Regions from separate parts of the Bacillus sp. 5RYD7K genome, predicted to be linked through region 1. Evidence: a T-box and tRNA genes for the amino acid it is inferred to sense, from the RefSeq annotation. Region 1 holds a T-box; the other holds one or more tRNA genes.
What was found. The T-box of region 1 lies ahead of ACQE26_RS10625 (valine--tRNA ligase). A T-box ahead of a tRNA ligase gene usually reads a tRNA of that ligase, here a tRNA-Val.
Positions count from the first base shown of each region.

Region 1 (10,381 bases):
CACGGATTAAGCCGTGGATCAGCACGTCTTTGAACGGGCGCTCGCCGGTAAACTCAAGACCTTGGAAAATCATCCGGGATACCCAGAAGAAGATGATGTCATACCCTGTCACAAGCACATCGGTTGAGTAATAACGCTTAAAGTCTTCAGCATTTTCATCAGGCCAGCCCATTGTAGAAAACGGCCACAGCGCGGAGCTGAACCATGTATCAAGCACGTCTGAATCCTGTTCCCAATTTTCGCTGTCCTCAGGCGCTTCAAGACCGACATACACTTCTTTTGTTTCTTTATGATACCAAGCCGGGATGCGGTGGCCCCACCAAAGCTGACGGGAAATACACCAATCACGGATGTTTTCCATCCAGTGCAGGTACGTTTTCTCGAAACGGTCAGGAACGAAGTGAACTTTGTCTTCTTTGGACTGAAGGTCAACCGCCGCATCGGCCAGCGGCTGCATTTTGACAAACCATTGTGTGGACAGGTACGGCTCAACAACGGCGCCGCTTCTCTCACTGTGTCCGACAGAATGCATATGGTCTTCGATTTTAAAGAGAACGCCTGTCTCCTGAAGGTCTTTGACGAGTTTTTTGCGGCATTCAAACCGGTCCATTCCGTTATATTGCAGCGCTTTTTCATTCATTGTTCCGTCTTCATTCATGACGAGAATCCGTTCTAAATTGTGGCGGTTTCCGAGTTCAAAGTCATTCGGGTCATGGGCAGGCGTGATTTTAACGGCTCCTGATCCGAATTCCATGTCAACGTAATCATCGCCGACGATCGGAATTTCGCGGTTTGTAATCGGCAGAATCACCGTTTTGCCGATTAAGTGCTTGTAGCGCTCATCTTCAGGATGAACCGCGACAGCCGTGTCGCCAAGCATCGTTTCCGGACGGGTGGTCGCGATTTCAATTGAGCCTGAACCGTCTGCTAACGGATAGCGCAAATGATAAAACGCGCCCTGTACGTCTTTGTAAATCACTTCAATGTCGGACAAAGCCGTTTTTGTGGCAGGGTCCCAGTTGATGATATATTCGCCTCTGTAAATCAAACCTTTTTCGTACAATTTGACGAATACTTCACGCACGGCTTTGTTCAGCCCTTCATCAAGAGTGAAACGTTCGCGCGAGTAATCGAGCCCGAGTCCCATTTTGGCCCATTGGCTGCGGATGAAATCAGCGTACTCTTCCTTCCACTTCCACGTTTCTTCAAGAAACTTTTCACGGCCAAGGTCATAGCGGCTTGTACCCTGTTCGCGGAGTTTCGCTTCGACTTTTGCCTGAGTGGCAATCCCGGCGTGATCCATGCCCGGAAGCCAGAGCACGTCATAGCCCTGCATGCGTTTCATACGCGTAACGATATCTTGCAGCGTCGTATCCCACGCATGACCGAGGTGCAGCCTGCCCGTCACGTTCGGCGGCGGAATGACGACAGAATATGGCTGTTTCGTTTGATCGCCGCCCGCTTCAAAATATTTTCCTTTCAGCCAAAAATCATAGCGGCCTTTTTCAATCGCAGACGGATCATATTTTGTCGGCATTGTTTGTTCGTTTGTATCCATGATAACCCTCCAGCATGTTAGAAATGGCTGAGCAACTAAAAAAGAGCCTTCATCCTGATAAAGGACGAAAAGCTCTTTCGCGGTACCACCTTTTTTCATGAACAGATTTGTTCATGCACTTAAACGGATAACGGGTGCGGCCCGAATTTCTCTACTGTATGTTCAAGAAATTATGCTCCCGGGCGACCTTCCAATGAGACGGCATAAGAAGCCTTTCAGCACAGTAGCTTCTCTCTCTTCATGCGTCTTTCTTGTACTCTTCCCGTTCAAAGCAGGTGTATTTATATCAGCTCATGATCTTATTTATTATGTTCTTTATTATAGTAAAAGTGTTTTTGTTTCGTCAATCATCTTTTCCAAAAACCGCTGCCGTCATACATAAATGGGCATGCACCCCGCCCTTTCCCTCACATACGATACAAAGAAAGGCGAATGTAAGGAGGAATTGCCGTGAGAAAAAAATTCAATTCTTATTCGCTCCCCCCGTGGGCCAGACAGGTCCGCCTTGTATCAGCGCAAGTCATTATACCGATTACGATCTTTCAGGGGATCAGGACGATTTTCTTTCCGACGACTTTTGACGTCCTGCTGCTTGCCATCCTGCTGTTTTTAGCGTGCGCCCTGCATTTGGAATGGATATAAAAAAACGAGTCCCGCTATGAAGAGGACTCGTTTTCCGCCTTTCTTTTTTTCTCCTGCTCAATCTGATACATCTTCATGAGAAAAGGTTCAGCATTTTTCATCTGCCAAAACGCTCTTAATAACTGCGTGCACTCTTCTTTCTCAGAACCCCTTTGGCCGGTTTGATACCGTTTCAGCACTTTGTACATACCGCTCGGATAAGCCATATAGCTGAGAAACAGGCTGATTTCCGCTTCACGGAGGGGGAATGATTTGTGATACGTATAAAACCATTCAAGGCACTCCGGACACGCTTTCGGATAGCTTCTGAACATTCTGGAGTAAAAGCCGAGCAGATCATTTTGCGGAGGTCCGAGACCGGCTTTCTCGAAATTTGTAAAAAAGCCCGTTCCCACATCATTATATAGAAAATGGCGGCTCGATAAGCTGCCGTGATTGATCACCGCTCTCGTTTTGTCATGATCCTTTGCCGCGTCAAACCATTCTTCCAGACGTTCAAGAGCAAAATTAACGGCTGAAACCGTTTCTGTAAGATACGTAACAGCCTGCAGTTCAAAAGGAGAAAGGTACCACTCTTTTTCCGCCCGGTCGGCAAATTGTTCATAGACGAGCTTATCATTTTCCCAATCTCTTTTCGTCAGTTCATAAAAGCTGCTGATATCTTCAGTCCGGATTTGAATGTCCCGCACGGTCGCGGAATGGAGCTTCGCCACCTCTTTAAAAAGGTAAACATGTTTTTGATCCCGTTCTTCTTCCTGATCGTACTGAAGCCAGGGCATTAAATAATAAGACGCCTCCGTCCGGCTTCCCGCAAAAAAATCGCCTGCATGCGTGCGGTAGATCGGCACAAATGAACGGTAGCCTTTCTCCTCAATCTCAATCATATAGTCCGTAAATTCACTGCTGCGGGCCGGCTTGAGCTGTTTCAAAGCAAAAATGCCGTGGTTTGAGTAGACTTTCCATACATGCGGGCTGACAGGCTCAATATACTCGGCCTCCAGCCCGTATTCCTGAAGCACTGATTGGACTGCTTCCATTCCATTCACCACATTTTTACGGCCTCTTTGTGCTTACGCATGGCTGTTATTATATTCAGGTATATACAGAAGCTGACCTTCTTCCAGTTCGTCATCAAACGATAAAGCATTCGTTCTGATGAGCTGCTGAGATGTGATGTCATATCGTTCACACACCCGGTCGATTGTATCTTGCTGCTGCACGATGCAGATTTTCATTCTAGAAAACTTTTCTTCTTCTCTTGTAAATAATTTCGTCAAATAATGAGAGTTGTCATTTTCCTTCTGCTCCGTTTTCGATGCCGCTTCTTGATTCTCTCTTTCTGATTTAAGCGGCTCAGACGGCTCAGGTGCCGCCGGTTCCTCAGGAGGCAGTTTGGAAAACTGAAAGGACAAATCAAGAGGCTCCCCGGTTTCCTCCTCCGGCTGCGCCATCTTCCTCACCTCAACTTCAAATCCTTCATCAGCCTGAGCTTCTTCCTCAAGAAACTTAGGCGCGCTGTAAAATTCCTCTTCCCGCGGTTCCGGAACGAACTCGCGATAAGGCGGCGCCTGCTCTTCTTCAAAAACCGCAGGCTCATCTTCGGCTTCTTCCGCCTCCTCTTGATCACTCTGACGGAGAAGCGGTTCGGCCTCAGGCTGCTCTTCTTTTTGAAGGACCGGCTGTTCCTCAATCTCTGCTTTATCGGCAGGCGGTGTCAGAGTAAAAGCAGGGGAAACCGGTTCAACATCACCTGCTGTTTCTTCAAGCATTTCCGCTGAATCATCCTCAGATACAGGTTCATTCCTCTCAGCCGCCATGATTGCAGGCTCCTCAAGTTCCTCAGCCTCTTCCGGCTCTTCCGGCTCTTCTTCCTCCAGGATGGCAGCGGGAGGGGGAGGCTCAGTATATGAGACAGGTTCCGGCACCTCTTCCAGCCTCAGAACAGGGGCAGTTTCTTCAGTTTCCTCAGCCTCCTCTTCTTCTTCCTCTTCCTCCTGCCTGAGTATAGGCGGAGTCTCTTCCTCATTCTCCCCGGCTTCTTGTGCCGCTTCTTCTGATACAGCCAGGGGTTCTTCAGCTTCAGGCAGAGGTTCTTCAGGCCTCTGGCGTATCACTAATTCAGGTTCGTTGTCTTCCTCAGAGCGATGGTCAGCAAGATTGATCATTTCTTCTCTGGCAAATTCAGGCGCCACATACAGAGGGATCTCCGGCTCTTTTGGCTCGGATTCCTCAAGCAGCCCTTCAATTGCCAAATCAGCCTGAATGGTTAAGATCCTTGAATCCGTTAGCTGATAATCAAAGGCATCAATAAAAACGAAAACGTCATTGAGGTGGCTCACTTTATTTTTCGGAATCGTGATGTCCACCGGGAAGCAATGAAGGAGCTCAGCTGTGCCATCCTCCCTCGCCCTCACTTCCTCTACATGTCTCAGCTCTCTTCCAAGCTCTTCGAATTGACTGCTGTGATCTATGTTGTACTCGCCAGTAAGTTCTAATGATCCTTTAATTGAGACATAATCATTTACTTCCTGCACCCTGATATCAGGGTCTAATGAAATCGAAAGTAATTCAGAAACTTCCTGTCCTTTTTGGAAACAGATTGATTCTTCAACAGAAAATTGCAACCGGTGATTATGCGGCAAGTTCATATCCTCCTTTCATCTAATCCTTACAATTAGATGTCACTAAAGGTGTATGCCGCAATATGGATAAATATGATAAAGGAGGCATTGAAAAAAGCCGATACAAGACTTGCTTGCATCGGCTTTTCGGTATCAGCGGCTGATCGCCTGGAACACTTTCTCAGCGGCTTGAATGGTTTTTTCGATATCCTCCATTGTATGCGCAGTGGAGAGAAACAATCCTTCAAATTGAGACGGCGGCAGAAATACGCCTGCGTCAGCCATCCCTTTATAATATTTGGCGAACAGCTTTAAATCAGATGATTTGGCTGTTTCATAGTTAATGACAGGCTCGTTTGTGAAAAAGAATCCGATCATTGAACCGGCACGGTTAAATGTGTGCGGAATCCCATGTGCTTCAGCGGCTTTTGAAATGCCTTCTTCAAGCATATCGCCTTTTTTCACAAATTCTTGATAAGATTCAGGTGTGAGCTGCTGTAACGTCTCAAGTCCCGCTGTCATGGCAAGCGGATTTCCTGACAAGGTTCCCGCCTGGTAGATCGGACCGCTCGGAGCGATTCTTTCCATGATTTCGGCTTTGCCGCCATACGCACCGACAGGAAGACCGCCGCCGATGACTTTGCCGAGACACGTTAAATCAGGCGTCACGCCGAAATATCCTTGCGCACAGTTATAGTCCACGCGAAAACCGGTCATGACCTCATCAAAAATGAGCAGCGCGCCATATTGTTCCGTAATGTCACGAAGCCCTTGTAAAAACCCTTCCTGCGGCGGAACGACGCCCATATTGCCGGCTACCGGCTCAACAATGACTCCGGCGATATCTTCACCGTACTCCCGGAATGCGAGTGCAACGCTTTCCAAGTCGTTGTACGGAACGGTAATCGTATTCATCGCAATCCCTTCAGGTACGCCCGGGCTGTCCGGAAGACCGAGTGTCGCCACTCCGGATCCCGCTTTGATCAGCAGGGAATCACCGTGGCCGTGGTAACAGCCTTCGAATTTTAAAATTTTGTTGCGGCCGGTATATCCTCTTGCCAGACGAAGGGCGCTCATTGTCGCCTCTGTGCCGGAGCTGACCATCCGCACGATTTCAACAGACGGCACACGGTCAATGACCAATTTGGCCAGTTCGTTTTCCACTTCAGTGGATGCCCCGAAACTTGTCCCGTTTTCCGCTACTTTTTTCAGGCTTTCAACGACGCGGTCATTGGTGTGGCCTAAAATGAGCGGTCCCCAGCTCAGCACATAGTCAATATATTCATTGCCGTCAATATCAAAAATTTTCGATCCTTTGCCGCGCTGCATAAAAATCGGATCCATATCAACTGATTTAAACGCGCGCACCGGACTGTTCACTCCGCCCGGCATCAGTTTCTGCGCTTCTTTAAAAGCGGCTTTTGATTTTTCATAGCTTCTCATCTGCCTCAGCTCCCGTCAAATGAAATCGTTACTCAGCAAGCCATTTTGCTGCGTCTTTTGCATGATACGTCATAATCAGATCAGCACCTGCACGTTTCATGCTCGTTAAAATTTCAAGCACCATTTCTTTTTCTTTAATCCAGCCGTTCTGGGCTGCAGCTTTCACCATGGAATACTCCCCGCTCACATTATAAGCGACCAGCGGCAGGTGATGGCGGTTTTTCACATCACGCATAATATCTAAGTATGACATAGACGGTTTGACGATTAAAAAGTCAGCGCCTTCTGCGGCGTCTGATTCTGCCTCACGAAGCGCTTCCAGGCGGTTGGCCGGATCCATCTGATAAGTTTTTCGGTCGCCGAACTGCGGCGTGCTGTCAGCCGCGTCGCGGAACGGACCGTAAAATTCACTTGAATATTTCACTGCATAAGACATGATCGGAATATTTGTGAACCCTTCTTTGTCAAGCGCTTCTCTGATTACTGTGACGAAACCGTCCATCATATTTGAAGGAGCGATGATGTCAGCGCCTGCTTTGGCCTGGCTGACGGCTGTCTGAGCCAGCAGTTCAAGCGACTCGTCATTGAGGATTTCTCCGTCTTTGACGACACCGCAATGGCCGTGGTCCGTGTATTCACAAAGACATGTATCAGCGATGACGATCATTTCAGGATAATGCTTTTTAATTTCAGCAATCCCTTTTTGCACAATGCCGTGATCGTGAAAAGCCTGGGTTCCGCAGGCGTCTTTTTCTTCAGGCACGCCAAAAACGATGACCGATTTAATGCCGAGTGATATCAGCTCAGCCATCTCATCCTTCAATAAATCAAGGGATACATGGTAAACCCCCGGCATGGAAGAAACTTCTTTTTTCCCTTCAAGCCCTTCAACGACAAATAGAGGGTAAATAAAATCTGAAGGGTGAAGACGTGTTTCTCTTACTAAATCTCTCATCGCAGCGTTCGCGCGCAAACGGCGGTGTCTGTTAAATGTTTGATTCATCGTTATCTATCCTTTCCCGACATGCTGCACATGACGTCCAGCATGCCTTCAATCGTATAAGTGTCAGGCACATGGGATGAGATCCCGTATTCCAATAGCGCTTTCTCTGTCAAAGGGCCGATGCTGATATAGCTCGCGCCGCTGTTTTCCCACGCTTTTTCTCCGTTTCCGACCGCATGCATAAACGTATGCACCGCCGATGAACTGGTAAACGTAATAAAATCAAAATGAGAGCGGGATGCAGCCTGTCTCAGCTCGTCCATGCCTTTTTCATCCTGAATAGTATTGTATAACACCCATTCCCTTATTTGATAGCCAAGCGGCTCAAGCTCCGCTTTTATGACATCGCGTGATAAATTGCCCTTTATCACTGAAATGGGTTCGGCAGCTGATGCGTGCCGTTTTAATGTATCTGCCAGACATTCGGCCACATACTCGTCAGGCATCGCATCCGTCCCGGCTCCCCGCTCTTTCAAGGCGCGTGCAGTCTTTTCACCGACAGCTGCGATTTTTTTCCGTCCGGAAAGCGCAAGACCATGCCGATCAAGGTAGGAAAAAAAGAACCGGACGCCGTTTACGCTTGTAAACACAAGCCATCCCGGTTCAGAAAGGTCTTCCCGGAGACTGTCCGCACATTCATCCGGGAGCGCTTCCTGAAAAGCGATCAGCGAAGCGGAAACAGCTGTTCCGCCGAGCGCCTCCACTTTTTTTCGAAACGGAGCGGCCTGTCTTTTGTTCCGGGTGACAAGCACGGTCTTTCCTTGTAAAGGAAGGTCATTTGCCATTCTGATCGAGCTCCTGTTTCACGCTGTCGATTAAGGCTTTGGCTCCTTTTTCAGACATCATCGCCGCACAGCGTTTCCCGATTTCTTCCGGATCATGTCCCGCCGCTGTTTCTTTATAAATCGTCTTTCCGTCCGGAGACGCAACCAGACCGACCAGCTCAACTTCATCCCTGTCATTGACGGACGCATACCCGGCAATCGGCACCTGGCAGCCGCCTTCCATCGCGTGTAAGAAAGCCCGTTCAGCTGCCACCGTGCGCTGCGTATACTCATCGGTGAATTGCGCAAACAGCTTCAAAAGCTCCTCATCCGACTCTCTGCATTCAATGGCAAGAGCGCCTTGGCCGACCGCAGGCAGACAGCGGTCCGGTTCGAGGAATTCAGATACGACATCATCTTTCCAGCCCATTCTTGAAAGACCCGCAGCAGCTAAAATAATCGCATCGTAATCCTCCGTCTCAAGCTTTTGAAGTCTCGTATCTATGTTTCCTCTGATCCACTTAATAGTAAGATCAGGACGCTCAGCAAGAATCTGGGCGCTTCTTCTTAAACTGCTGGTGCCGATAATGCCGCCTTCTTTTATGTCGTCCAGCTTTTGATGCCCCTTCGAAATCAGCGCATCACGCGGATCCTCACGTTTCGGTATGCAGCCGATGACAAGACCCTCAGGCAAAACAGCGGGCATGTCTTTCATGCTGTGGACCGCCATATCAATCTCCTGATGCAGCAGCGCCTGTTCAATCTCTTTGACAAACAAACCTTTGCCGCCCACTTTTGACAGTGTGACATCGAGGATGCGGTCGCCTTTTGTGACAATCTCCCGGATTTCAAAGTTATAGGAAGGATTCAATTCCTTCAGTTTGTTAATCACCCATTTTGTCTGGGTCATAGCCAGCTTGCTCCGTCTGGAACCTACCTTAATCGTTCTCATTTTCTTTCCTCCCGAATCTGTTTGGGCGCGTGACGTTAACTGAACCAATGGAATTGCGACAGGCTTCCGAGCAGGAAGTAATTAATCATCAGCACGAGAAAACATGCTGAATTCCATAACGCCGCCACTTTTCCCTGCAGTTCCTTAATCATTCTGATATATAAATAGTAGCTGTATAAAAGCAGCACAATAAACGAGCCGAGCACTTTTGAATCAAACCAGTACAGCGTTTCCAGCGACACATACGCCCAGATCACGCCTAATATCAGGCTTAACAGCAGCATCGGGACTCCGATGACATTTAAAACGTAAGCCATATAATCAAGTTTTGACAAATCTTCAATTCTCAACAGCCATTTTCCCCATTTTTTCTTCTTTAATAAAGAATATTGAAACTGATAAAGAAGCGAAAAGACAAAAGAAAGGGAAAATGCGCCGTATGAGAGAATCGCCATTGTAATATGAATGACCAAAAGCTCTGAGACCAGCTGGCCGGAAAAGGCGGCCGAATGCTGATCCGTCGGTGAAAATGTATGGATCGCAATCATCGAGAAACCGATGACATTCGTGAAAAACACGATAAAATCAACCCGCAGGATCTGCGTAACAACAAGTGAGAGCGTGACAAGCACCCACGCATAAAAGTAAAGGGCCTCTGTAATATTTAAGACCGGAAATCTGCCCGTCTGCCACATAAAATAAGAAAGATAGACGGTTTGCAGAGTCCAGACAATAGAAAGCAACCAGAAGGCCATTTTCCCAGCCTTCCGGTTGTGTTGAAGAAAATCTATAAAGTAAAAAAGGACACTTATTGCGTAAATTACAATTGTCGCTTCATTAAGCCTTGCCATTGCTGTATCAATCATACAGTGCTCACTCACTTACAAGCGGACGCAAGCCCGTTTTTGTTTCTGCCTTTTGAAGCGAATGAACCGTCTGGCGGTTATCCAGGCTTTTGTCCAGCTGACGGCCTGCTTCATCCTCAATATCGAAAATCTGCATAAACAGCTTCAGCTTTTCCTCAGAATCCGCTTCAGCCGCAAGCTCTTTCGCTTTCAGAATCGGATCGCGCAGCATTTGGTTAATGATGCTTTTCGTATGTTTGCTGAGAAGCTTTTTCTCTCTTACCGTCAGATGAGGCAGCTTGCGCTCAATGCTCTGCATCGTATCGGACTGGATAGACAGCGCCTTTTCACGAAGCGCCGAAATGACCGGCACAACGCCGAGCGTATTAAGCCACTGCTTAAACTCAACAATTGCCGCTTCAATGAACAGCTCGACTTTTTCAGCGGTTTCACGGCGTTCTTGTAAGTTGGCTTCAACGATTCCTTCAAGGTCGTCGATATCGTACAGAAAAACACCTTCAAGATCGTTCAGCGCAGGGTCAAGGTCTCTCGG
Region 1 is NZ_CP191200.1:2,108,001-2,118,381, reverse strand. Features, by position in the region: gene ACQE26_RS10625 (valine--tRNA ligase) at 1-1,558, opposite strand, end outside; T-box leader at 1,616-1,837, opposite strand; gene ACQE26_RS10620 (YszA family small membrane protein) at 2,009-2,200, shown strand; gene ysxE (spore coat protein YsxE) at 2,215-3,237, opposite strand; gene ACQE26_RS10610 (LysM peptidoglycan-binding domain-containing protein) at 3,271-4,842, opposite strand; gene hemL (glutamate-1-semialdehyde 2,1-aminomutase) at 4,975-6,264, opposite strand; gene hemB (porphobilinogen synthase) at 6,293-7,267, opposite strand; gene ACQE26_RS10595 (uroporphyrinogen-III synthase) at 7,270-8,052, opposite strand; gene hemC (hydroxymethylbilane synthase) at 8,042-8,983, opposite strand; gene ACQE26_RS10585 (cytochrome c biogenesis protein) at 9,019-9,849, opposite strand; gene hemA (glutamyl-tRNA reductase) at 9,857-10,381, opposite strand, start outside.

Region 2 (10,381 bases), 1.5 Mb from region 1:
GGACGCCTTCAGCGTATTCACAAGCATGATCGCGGACAAAAGACCGTCACCGGTAGTGTTGTAATCAAGGAAAATAAGGTGCCCTGACTGCTCGCCGCCGACATTGTAGCCGTCTTTTTTCATCGCTTCTACGACATAGCGGTCTCCGACTGCCGTTTGAACGCTTTTGATTTCTTCTTTTTCAAGCGCTTTGTAGAAACCGAGATTGCTCATCACGGTTGATACGACGGTATCATCTTTGAGACGGCCCTCTGATTTCAAATACTTCGCGCATATGTACATGATCTGATCGCCGTCGACAATGTTTCCTTTTTCATCAACGGCAATGAGGCGGTCACCGTCGCCGTCAAATGCAAGGCCGATGTCGGCGTTTTTTTCTTTGACGAAAGCACTCAGCGCTTCCGGATGTGTAGAACCGACGCCGTCATTGATATTTAATCCGTTCGGAGACGTTCCCATTGTAGACACGTCAGCATCAAGATCGGCAAAAAGGTGAGTCGCAATGGAAGATGTCGCACCATGGGCGCAGTCAAGCGCTACATGAATACCCGTGAAATCTTCGTCGGCCGTCTGCTTTAAAAATTGCAGATATTTTTGAACACCTTCGAAATAATCGTTCACAAGCCCGAGATCCGCGCCTGTCGGTCTCGGCAGCTTATCTTCCGGTTCATCCATGAGACGTTCAATCTCGGCCTCCTGCTCATCAGAAAGCTTAAAGCCGTCTCCTCCGAAAAATTTAATTCCGTTATCCTGTACGGGATTGTGAGAAGCGGAAATCATGACGCCCGCCTCAGCATCCATGGCTTTCGTTAAATAGGATACCCCCGGTGTAGAAATGACGCCGAGGCGCATCACTTCAGCTCCGATCGATAAAAGTCCGGCGACAAGGGCTCCCTCCAGCATATGTCCGGAGATGCGTGTATCACGGCCGATCAGCACTTTCGGGCGCTGTTTATCTTTGGTCAGGACATAACCGCCAAAACGCCCCACTTTAAAGGCCAGCTCTGGCGTAAGCTCGCTGTTGGCAACACCTCTTACACCATCTGTTCCAAAATACTTGCCCATTTTGTATCGCTCCTTTTTCATTCTGTTGAAGATGAATCAGCGCTTGATCCGCCTTCATCCTGGTCTTGATTTTGATCCTGGTTTTGACTTTTATTCTGATCGCTGTCAGTGTCGTCTTCCCGGTTCTTGTTCTTGTCTTTGTCTGCGTCTCCGCTTGTGCCGTCATTATTGCCGGAATCGGCGGAGCCGCCGTTATTTTTATTTGAACTTGTGTTTTTCTTAGAAGTCAGCTTGATTTTAGCCGTGTCTTTGGACAGGGACCATGTGATGTTTTGCGGTCCGTTTACTGCAAGCTTTACAGAATGCACTCCGTCCTCTAAGTCTGAGACATTGGCGTACAGTTCAATGTCCGACTTTTTCAGCGCCTTAATGTTGGCCGGAGAGCCTTTGGCCGTAATATTTATCGCCCGCGATTCTGGGTCGAGAAACTCAATCTGCTGCGAGCCTCCCAATCCGACCGTCTTGATTGCAACATTGTCAAAATCCTTTTTGTCTTCACTGTCCACCTTAACATGAAGCGTAATTTTCCCCGGTGACACCTTTGTCACACCCTTAGGAAGCGGGATGTCGGCATCTATATCCGTATCTTTATCAATTTTGCCTAAATCAAGAGATACGCCGTCGATAAACTCAAGTGAATCCAGTACGTCCTGCGGGCCGTAAACCGTCACCTCACTCGGATTCGAGTCAATGCTTGCAATGCTCACCCCGTCAGGAAGACTTCCCTTCCTTTCGATTTTGAAAGGGAGCTTTTTGCTCGGACTGGCCACGGGAACCGTCACTTTGATGACTGACGGTTCAACATCAACAGGAAGTGCGTTGCCGTCTTTGTCATAGACGGTCACCTTCACTTCCTTATCAATGGTTTCATTTGCATTTTCAAGGTTCACGGATGCTTTGACAAGCGAAATGTTGTCAATCACATTTTTCGAACCCGTAATCTGTACGTTTTTCGGGCTGATGATCGGCTGCTGGGGCGTATACCCCTTTTTCATTTTGCTTTTATTGTAGTATTCAACTTCAACCGGAAAACTCTCAGCCGTTTTTTCCTGAATCGTAACCGTCGTGACTGACGGGTTAATGGATATCGTCAGTCCGTCCGATACATTTTTCGCCTTCAATTCGACCTTATGAGTCCCGGTCTTCAGCTTGTTCATATCGGCGTATATCTCAAAATTCTTCGTCTGTCTCGCCTTTTTCACCGCGCTTGTCGATCCTTTAATCGTGACATTTACGGTCTGAGGCACGCCGGTGACCACGTAATTCGCTTCATCATAATATGCTTTTACAGGAATATCAGTAAGCGTAGCCTCGTCAGTCGTTGATGTCGGAAAAAAGGATTCCCCCGGCTTTTTCGGAGTCGGCGCCTGGTTGTTGTTAACCGCAACATAAAGCAGGAGCGCAAAGAGCAATGCAATGATCTTTACAGCCCAGCGGTTGTTTAAGAATTTATCCATTTTTCTTGCCCCTCCAGTACCAGCGGTTAGAAGAAGTATCTCTGGCGTTTTTCTTAAACTCAGCTTCAAGCATTTCTTTCAGTGCTTCTTCCGTCAATTCTCTGTGAAGGTCTCCGTTTTTGGCCACGCTGATGGCGCCCGTCTCTTCAGATACGATAATGGTTAAGCTGTCCGTCACTTCACTGATGCCGACAGCCGCTCTGTGCCGCGTCCCCAGCTCCTTTGAAATAAACGGGCTTTCAGAAAGCGGCAGATAACAGGCAGCCGCCGCGATCTCGTTATTTTTCATAATGACCGCTCCATCGTGCAGCGGCGTATTCGGAATGAAGATATTAATCAAAAGCTCCGAGCTGACCTGCGCATTAAGCAGGATGCCCGTCTCAATATAATCGCCCATTCCCGTGTCGCGCTCAATGGCGATGAGGGCGCCGATGCGGCGTTTCGCCATGTAGCTGATTGATTTTGTAATCGCTTCAATTGTCTTATGCTGCGCTTCCTCCACGGGGGTGCCGCTCCTTGAAAAGAACCGGCCCCGTCCGAGCTGTTCAAGCGCCCGTCTCAGCTCAGGCTGGAATATAATAATGATCGCTAAAAATCCCCATGTTATCGCTTGGTCCATCAGCCACTGAAGCGTACTGAGTCCCAAATATGAACTGGCCATCCGGACCAACACGATGACGACGATTCCTTTTAAAAGCTGAACCGCTTTCGTTCCGCGTATGACCATGATTAATTTATATATCACATACCAAACAAGGAGAATATCAACGGCATTGCCGAGGTATTGCAAAAATGGGATGTCCTCAAAAGCCATTTCCTCGTCCTCCAAGAATTCAGTCATTTCGTTTTTTTGTTATGAATTGTGCTGCATGAGCAATATGTACATCATATAGCGTGCTCATTATACCACATTTTGATTTATCAAGTGAAATCAGCCAGCGCGGTGCTGCGTAAAAAAAGAGTAAAGCGATTATACGCTTTACTCATCTTTAATCGGAGTCTAAAGCACTCACGACGCCCTGACCCGCTGTTTTCAGTTCGTACCAGACCCAGTCAAACAATTCGTTAATTTCTTCAATCTGCCCGGTGACTTGTCCGGCTGAGGCCATGTATTTTTCTCCGTTAACCACGGTCACGTCGCCGTCGACTTTCCCTTTAATGACCAGCTTGCCGTTTTTTACTGTGACATCGCCCTTTACGGTCTCGCCTTCAGGGACGGTGACCGTGTGATTCTGCACGACAAGGTTCGGCTGCTTTGACACACTGAAATTGTGGTCGTTATGCCAGCTGTTAAAAAAACCGCCGCCCATTAAAATCACAAAAACCGCCGCGGCTGCAATTATCGGATGAGTTTTGATCCATCGTTTTACAGAAGCGCGTTTTTTCTCTTTTGGAAGATTCGCCATAACTTTGGCAGTAAAATCAGCAGGGGCTGTGACATGCGATGTGCTCCGGACGAGCGCTACGGATTTCTCCATTTCATGAAAATGCCGTTTGCAATTCCCGCATGACCGCAAATGTTGTTTTAATACGTCTTCATCTTCAGGAAGGATATCTCCATCAAGATGCTTATGCATAAGCTGCACGATCTGTTCAGGACAGCTCATTTCATCACCCCACTTAAAGATCCCTTAATTGTTTTCTAAGAGCCTCTCTGCCTCTGTGTATCCTTGTCTTGACGGTGCCGACAGGGATATTCAGAATCTCCCCGATTTCAATTAAAGAGAGTTCATCAATATACTTTAATACAATAACCGTTCTGTACTTGTCAGGCAGCTTTAAAATCTTTTTCTGAATTGTGTCCGAAAGCTCCAATGACAACACGGCGTCTTCAGGGAGAACCCCGTCCGCGGCGATCTGCGAATACATCGTCAGCCCCTCTGCGCCCGCCACTTCTGCGTCCAGATAATAATCAGGCTTTTTCTTGCGGATACGGTCAATGGTCAGGTTGGTCGCAATTCTGTAAAGCCACGTTGAAAACTTTCTGTTGATGTCGAAACTGTCGATATTGACATACGCTCTGATGAAAGCTTCCTGCGCAATATCTTCCGCTTCGTGGACATTGCCGAGCATGCGGTAGCAAAGCTGGTAAATCTTATCTTTATAAAGGTCAACGATTTCCGCAAACGCATTTTGATCGCCTTTTTTGACTTGCTTGATTCTTTTTTTAATCAGGTTTTCCATGTTTTATCTTACCTCTGCCCTTCACCGGTCTGTATCTATACGTTGATTGTTTTAAAAGGTTTCATTTTTTTTATTACATTTATTTTACCAAATTTCAGGCAGGGTGTAGATGGAAAATACAGAATATACTGCCTTAACAGCAGCTTAAAAATAGTATATCTGATGAACAATCAGAATTCGAGAAAAAATACCGATAAAAAAAGACACCCTTATACAAAAGGTGTCTGAGACTGGGCTAGCTGGATTCGAACCAACGCATGACGGAGTCAAAGTCCGTTGCCTTACCGCTTGGCTATAGCCCAAAAATGGTGGAGGGGGGCAGATTCGAACTGCCGAACCCTGAGGGAGCGGATTTACAGTCCGCCGCGTTTAGCCACTTCGCTACCCCTCCGTATTTTTTGGAAAACAGTGCCGGCCAGAGGACTTGAACCCCCAACCTACTGATTACAAGTCAGTTGCTCTACCAATTGAGCTAGGCCGGCAAATATGGTGGAGGATGACGGGCTCGAACCGCCGACCCTCTGCTTGTAAGGCAGATGCTCTCCCAGCTGAGCTAATCCTCCATATGACCCGTACGGGATTCGAACCCGTGTTACCGCCGTGAAAGGGCGGTGTCTTAACCGCTTGACCAACGGGCCGTTATGTCCGCGTCGAGCTGACAAAAGTTATTATATACAGGTTATACCCCTTTTGTAAAGAGAAAATTTATTTTTTTTATTTTCAAACTTTTTTACCCGTTTTTTAACTGAAAAACTCGTCCCTTCTCTCTTATTTCATTTAAGATGAAAGTATCAAAATATTGAAGGGAATGGACACAGATGATCTTAGTCAGCTCTTGTCTCGGCGGTATCGAATGCAGGTATAACGGCTCCCACGCCGCCTCGGAAAAAATCCGCAGACTCGTAGAGGAAAAGAAAGCTGTTATGGTCTGCCCCGAACTTTTGGGCGGCTTCACCACTCCCCGCGAACCGGCGGAAATCATCGGCGGCACGGGCGAAGACGTGCTGAACGGAACAGCAAGAATCGTAACGGCATCAGGTGAAGACGTTACATCTTTATATATAGACGGCGCGGAAAAAACGTTAGCATACGCAAAAGAAATAGGCGCCGCAGCGGTCATCCTTAAAGAAAACAGTCCGTCCTGCGGCAGCAGCTTCATCTATGACGGCACTTTCTCCGGGAAAAAGATAATCGGGGACGGCATCACTTCCGCTCTATTAAAACGGGCAGGCTGCCGCGTGTTATCAGAAAATGAACTGGATCAACTATAAAAAGGAGAGTAGATATCATGGTTGCAGCCCTATCCTTTTATAAACCGGAGCATGCAGACGGCCTGAACGGGTTTGTACTCAGTGAAGAAGATAAAATGTTCACAGCTCTCCCGAAGGATGTACTGCCGCAGGCTCTTGTCATCCGGGAGCGCTATCCTACAGTCATTTTAAAAGAAGACACCCCCGTCGGTTTTTTCATTTTACATACCTCAAAGGAAACCATAGCTCCATATTCGAACAGCGTGTCTGCCATTTTACTGAGCGCACTGTCCATAGATGCGCGGCAGCAAGAAAAAGGTTATGCCAAACAAGCGATGCTGCAGCTCCCCGCTTTTGCCGCAAATTATTTTCCTTGGTGTGACGAAATCGTGCTTGCAGTGAACCATCGCAATCATCGCGCAAAGAACCTGTACCAGTCTTCCGGTTTTATTGATAAAGGGCGTCGCAGGATCGGCCCCATCGGCGAACAGCACATTCTGCATCTTTTTTTGTGAAAGCGTTTGATTTTTTTCTTGAAACATATATTCAGAAGCCCATATACTTCAAGTAATAACGACTTGGGAGGGTACATTCATGACAGACCGGCTTAACATTCACAGATTGACCACAGAAACAAGAAATCCGCAGACCGCTTCAATCCATCAAGCAGACACGATGGAAATCCTCCGCATCATTAACCAAGAGGACTTCAAAGTGGCGGACGCCGTTCAGCAGGTGCTGCCTGATATTGAAATTGCCGTTCAATTTGCCCATCAGTCTTTGCGGCGAAACGGCAGGCTGATTTATGCGGGAGCGGGCACAAGCGGCAGACTTGGTGTACTTGATGCGGTTGAATGCCCGCCTACATACAGCGTAAGTCCCGGCACCGTCATCGGTCTGATGGCCGGAGGGGCAGACGCCTTTTTGCAAGCGGCTGAAGGCATAGAAGACAGCGAGGAAACCGGCGCTCTCGATCTCAAAACGATCGGCCTTACCGCTGAAGACACCGTGATTGCCATCGCTGCAAGCGGGCGCACACCGTATGCGGCCGGTGCGCTGAAATACGCAAAAACAATCGGCGCCAAAACCGTCGCGCTCACATGCAATAAGCACTCATTGATCAGCACCTTTGCCGATCACAGCATTGAAGTCGTCGTCGGCCCCGAAGTGATTACAGGGTCAACACGAATGAAAGCCGCGACGGCACATAAAATGATTCTGAACATGATTTCCACGGCCGTGATGATTAAAAGCGGCAAAGTGTACGAAAATTTAATGGTGGACGTTCATGTCAGCAACGAAAAATTGAAAGAACGGGCAATCGGCATTATCCAAAGCATTACGGGCGTTCCGTACGATAAAGCAAAAGAAACCCTTGAGGCCGCAGGCAGCCATGTCAAAACGGCAATCGTCATGCTGAAGACGAATTCGGACGCAACACACGCGAAAGCACTGCTCGAAGAATCGGAAGGCTTCATTGACAAAGCCATAGAACAGCATGTTTCAAGCGAAAAAAATCGCTGATCATTCTTTTGGCTCCGCATAATGTGCCTTTTACCAGCCCGCGCCGTTTTCATGATCGGCGCAGGCGCTTTCAGGACGCGTTTCAGGCACAGCTCCGCGGGACAAATGGTACGGAAAGAGGAGGGTCTTCATGAGCAAAGAGGCATTTTATCAGTCGCTGGCCAAAGATATTCTGGACAACTGCGGCGGTTCAACGAATATTTCGGGCTTTACCCACTGTATGACACGCCTGAGAATTACGCCTTTAGATCAGGACAAAACGGATATTGAAGCGCTGAAACGTCTTGACGGGGTAATAGGCGTCGTCGAAGCCGAAACACTGCAGATCATTCTCGGCACGGGTGTCGTCAATCATGTCGCCGACGCTTTCGCAAAACTGGTGTCACCCGGAAAAAACATTGATTTAAAAGAAGCCGCCTCACGGAAAAAAGCCGATCTTAACAGAAAAAATACAACACCCATCACACTGCTTCTGAGAAAAATATCAAGCATCTTCATTCCTCTAATTCCCGCACTCATTGCATCAGGTTTAATCACCGGCATGACGAAAGCCGTCATTCAGGCCGGCTGGCTCCCGAAAGAATCTCAAATCGCACTTATTTTAACGGTTATCGGTTCAGGCTTATTCGCTTACCTCGGCGTCCTTGTCGGTATCAATGCGGCGAAGGAATTCGGCGGAACACCCGCAATGGGCGGCCTTGCAGGCATATTGATCTTAAACCCCGAGATCGCCAATATCAGTTTATTCGGAGAGAATCTGCTCCCTGGCAGGGGAGGTTTAATCGGCGTTCTTTTCGCTGCGATTTTTATCGCTTATACTGAACGGTTTATCAGAAAGTATGTCCATCAATCCATCGACATTATCGTCACGCCTACTCTGTCTTTGCTCATCACCGGACTGGTGACATATGTCATCTTCATCCCTGCAGGCGGTTTTATTTCTGATTTGATTACATCAGGTTTATTGTCGCTGCTGAATGTCGGGGGAGTGCTGTCGGGATTTGTATTAGGAGCCGCCTTCCTGCCGCTTGTCATCACCGGCCTGCATCAAGGCTTGACTCCCGTGCATTTGGAGCTCATCCGATCCATCGGGGATGACCCGCTTCTGCCGATTCTCGCAATGGGAGGCGCAGGTCAAGTAGGCGCGGCCTTCGCCATCTTTATGAAAACAAAAAAAGCCTCATTGAAAAGAGCGATTGGAGGCGGACTTCCATCCGGTCTGCTCGGAATCGGGGAGCCGCTCATCTTCGGCGTCACACTCCCGCTCGGCCGGCCGTTTTTAACAGCGTGTTTAGGGGCGGGTATCGGAGGCGCCTTTCAAGCTCATTTTCAAGTAGCGACTTTTTCAATCGGTGTCTCCGGCCTTCCGCTCTCTTTTCTCGTACAGCCGGCTCAAATCGTTTTGTATATCATCGGTCTCTTCATCTCTTATGCGGCGGGCTTTGTCTTCACCTATGCTTTCGGATTTAAGGATGACATGGCTGCTGAATTTGAATAAGCCGGGAGGGAACAGAATATGAAAACACTGGTAGCCGCCGTACTCACCATGGTCATCAGCCTCTCTTTTCTGCCGCAGCACAAAGCCGGAGCCCAATCTAAATTATACGACACAGCAAAACTCAGAAAGGTTGATCAAATGATTGAAAAAGACATCGCAGCAGGATTCCCGGGAGCCGTCCTCGTCGTCGTAAAGGACGGACGGGTGATCAAAAAGAAAGCATACGGCTACAGCAAAAAATATGACGGGAACAGCCTTTTATCCCGTCCGAAAAAAATGAAAACGTCAACCATGTTTGATTTAGCTTCCAATACAAAAATGTTTGCGGCGAATTTTGCATTACAGCGCCTCGTCAGCCAGGGAAAGCTGGATGTGTATCAAAAAATCTCGGCTTACCTTCCCGATTTCAAAGACAGGAAAAGCGATCCGATACAAGGAAAAGACCGCATACGCGTCATTGATGTGCTGCAGCATCAATCCGGTCTGCCGGCAAGCTTTTATTTTTATAAGCCGGACACCGCAGGCCCTTTTTATTCACAAGAACGGGACAAAACGATTCGTTTTCTCACCCGGATCCCGCTTGAATACAAACCGGGAACAAAACACGTATACAGCGATATCGGTTACATGCTGCTCGGCTGCATCATTGAAAACATAACCGGAAAAACCCTTGATGCCTATGCGGAACAAGAACTGTACAGACCGCTGAAACTGACGCACACACTGTTTAACCCGCTGCAAAAAGGCTTCAAAGAAAAAACATTCGCAGCTACTGAACGTTTAGGCAACACACGTGACGGGGTTATCCAGTTTCCTCATATCAGGACGTATACGCTGCAAGGGGAGGTTCATGACGAAAAAGCATTTTACTCAATGGGAGGGGTGTCCGGCCATGCAGGACTGTTTTCAAGCGCTGATGACATGGCCGTCCTTCTTCAAGTCATGCTGAACGGCGGCAGTTACAAACACGTTTCTCTCTTCACTCGGCAAACGGCCGATCTGTTCACAACAGCGGCATCCTCTGACCCGACTTTCGCTCTCGGCTGGCGGAAAAACGGCAGCCCTGATATGGAGTGGATGTTCGGCCCTTATGCAAGCAGGCAGGCTTACGGCCATACCGGATGGACCGGCACCGTCACGATCATTGACCCCGCTTATCATCTCGGGATCGCGCTTTTGACCAACAAAAAGCATTCCCCCGTCGTCAGCCCCGGTGAAAATCCGAATGTTTTTGAAGGGGACCTTTTCCCGACCGGAAGCTACGGCAGCGTCGTAAAAGCGATTTACGAAGCCATTGAATGACAACCTATGTCTTTTGTCCAAACTATGACGGCAGGAGGGCGCCATTTTGAAACTTGTCATCTCAGCTGTATTACTGTTGTTTATTGTTTTCGGCACGCATC
Region 2 is NZ_CP191200.1:646,608-656,988, forward strand. Features, by position in the region: gene glmM (phosphoglucosamine mutase) at 1-1,065, opposite strand, end outside; gene cdaR (CdaA regulatory protein CdaR) at 1,083-2,522, opposite strand; gene cdaA (diadenylate cyclase CdaA) at 2,515-3,336, opposite strand; gene rsiW (anti-sigma-W factor RsiW) at 3,512-4,129, opposite strand; gene sigW (RNA polymerase sigma factor SigW) at 4,143-4,706, opposite strand; tRNA gene ACQE26_RS03165 (tRNA-Gln) at 4,937-5,008, opposite strand; tRNA gene ACQE26_RS03170 (tRNA-Tyr) at 5,013-5,097, opposite strand; tRNA gene ACQE26_RS03175 (tRNA-Thr) at 5,116-5,188, opposite strand; tRNA gene ACQE26_RS03180 (tRNA-Val) at 5,194-5,269, opposite strand; tRNA gene ACQE26_RS03185 (tRNA-Glu) at 5,273-5,344, opposite strand; gene ACQE26_RS03190 (2-thiouracil desulfurase family protein) at 5,525-5,977, shown strand; gene ACQE26_RS03195 (GNAT family N-acetyltransferase) at 5,995-6,471, shown strand; gene murQ (N-acetylmuramic acid 6-phosphate etherase) at 6,551-7,480, shown strand; gene ACQE26_RS03205 (PTS transporter subunit EIIC) at 7,611-8,978, shown strand; gene pbp4b (penicillin binding protein PBP4B) at 8,997-10,280, shown strand; gene ACQE26_RS03215 (glycoside hydrolase family 3 protein) at 10,327-10,381, shown strand, end outside.
Region 2: it encodes a tRNA-Val, which carries the amino acid that the T-box ahead of ACQE26_RS10625 (valine--tRNA ligase) is inferred to sense. The anticodon was not compared.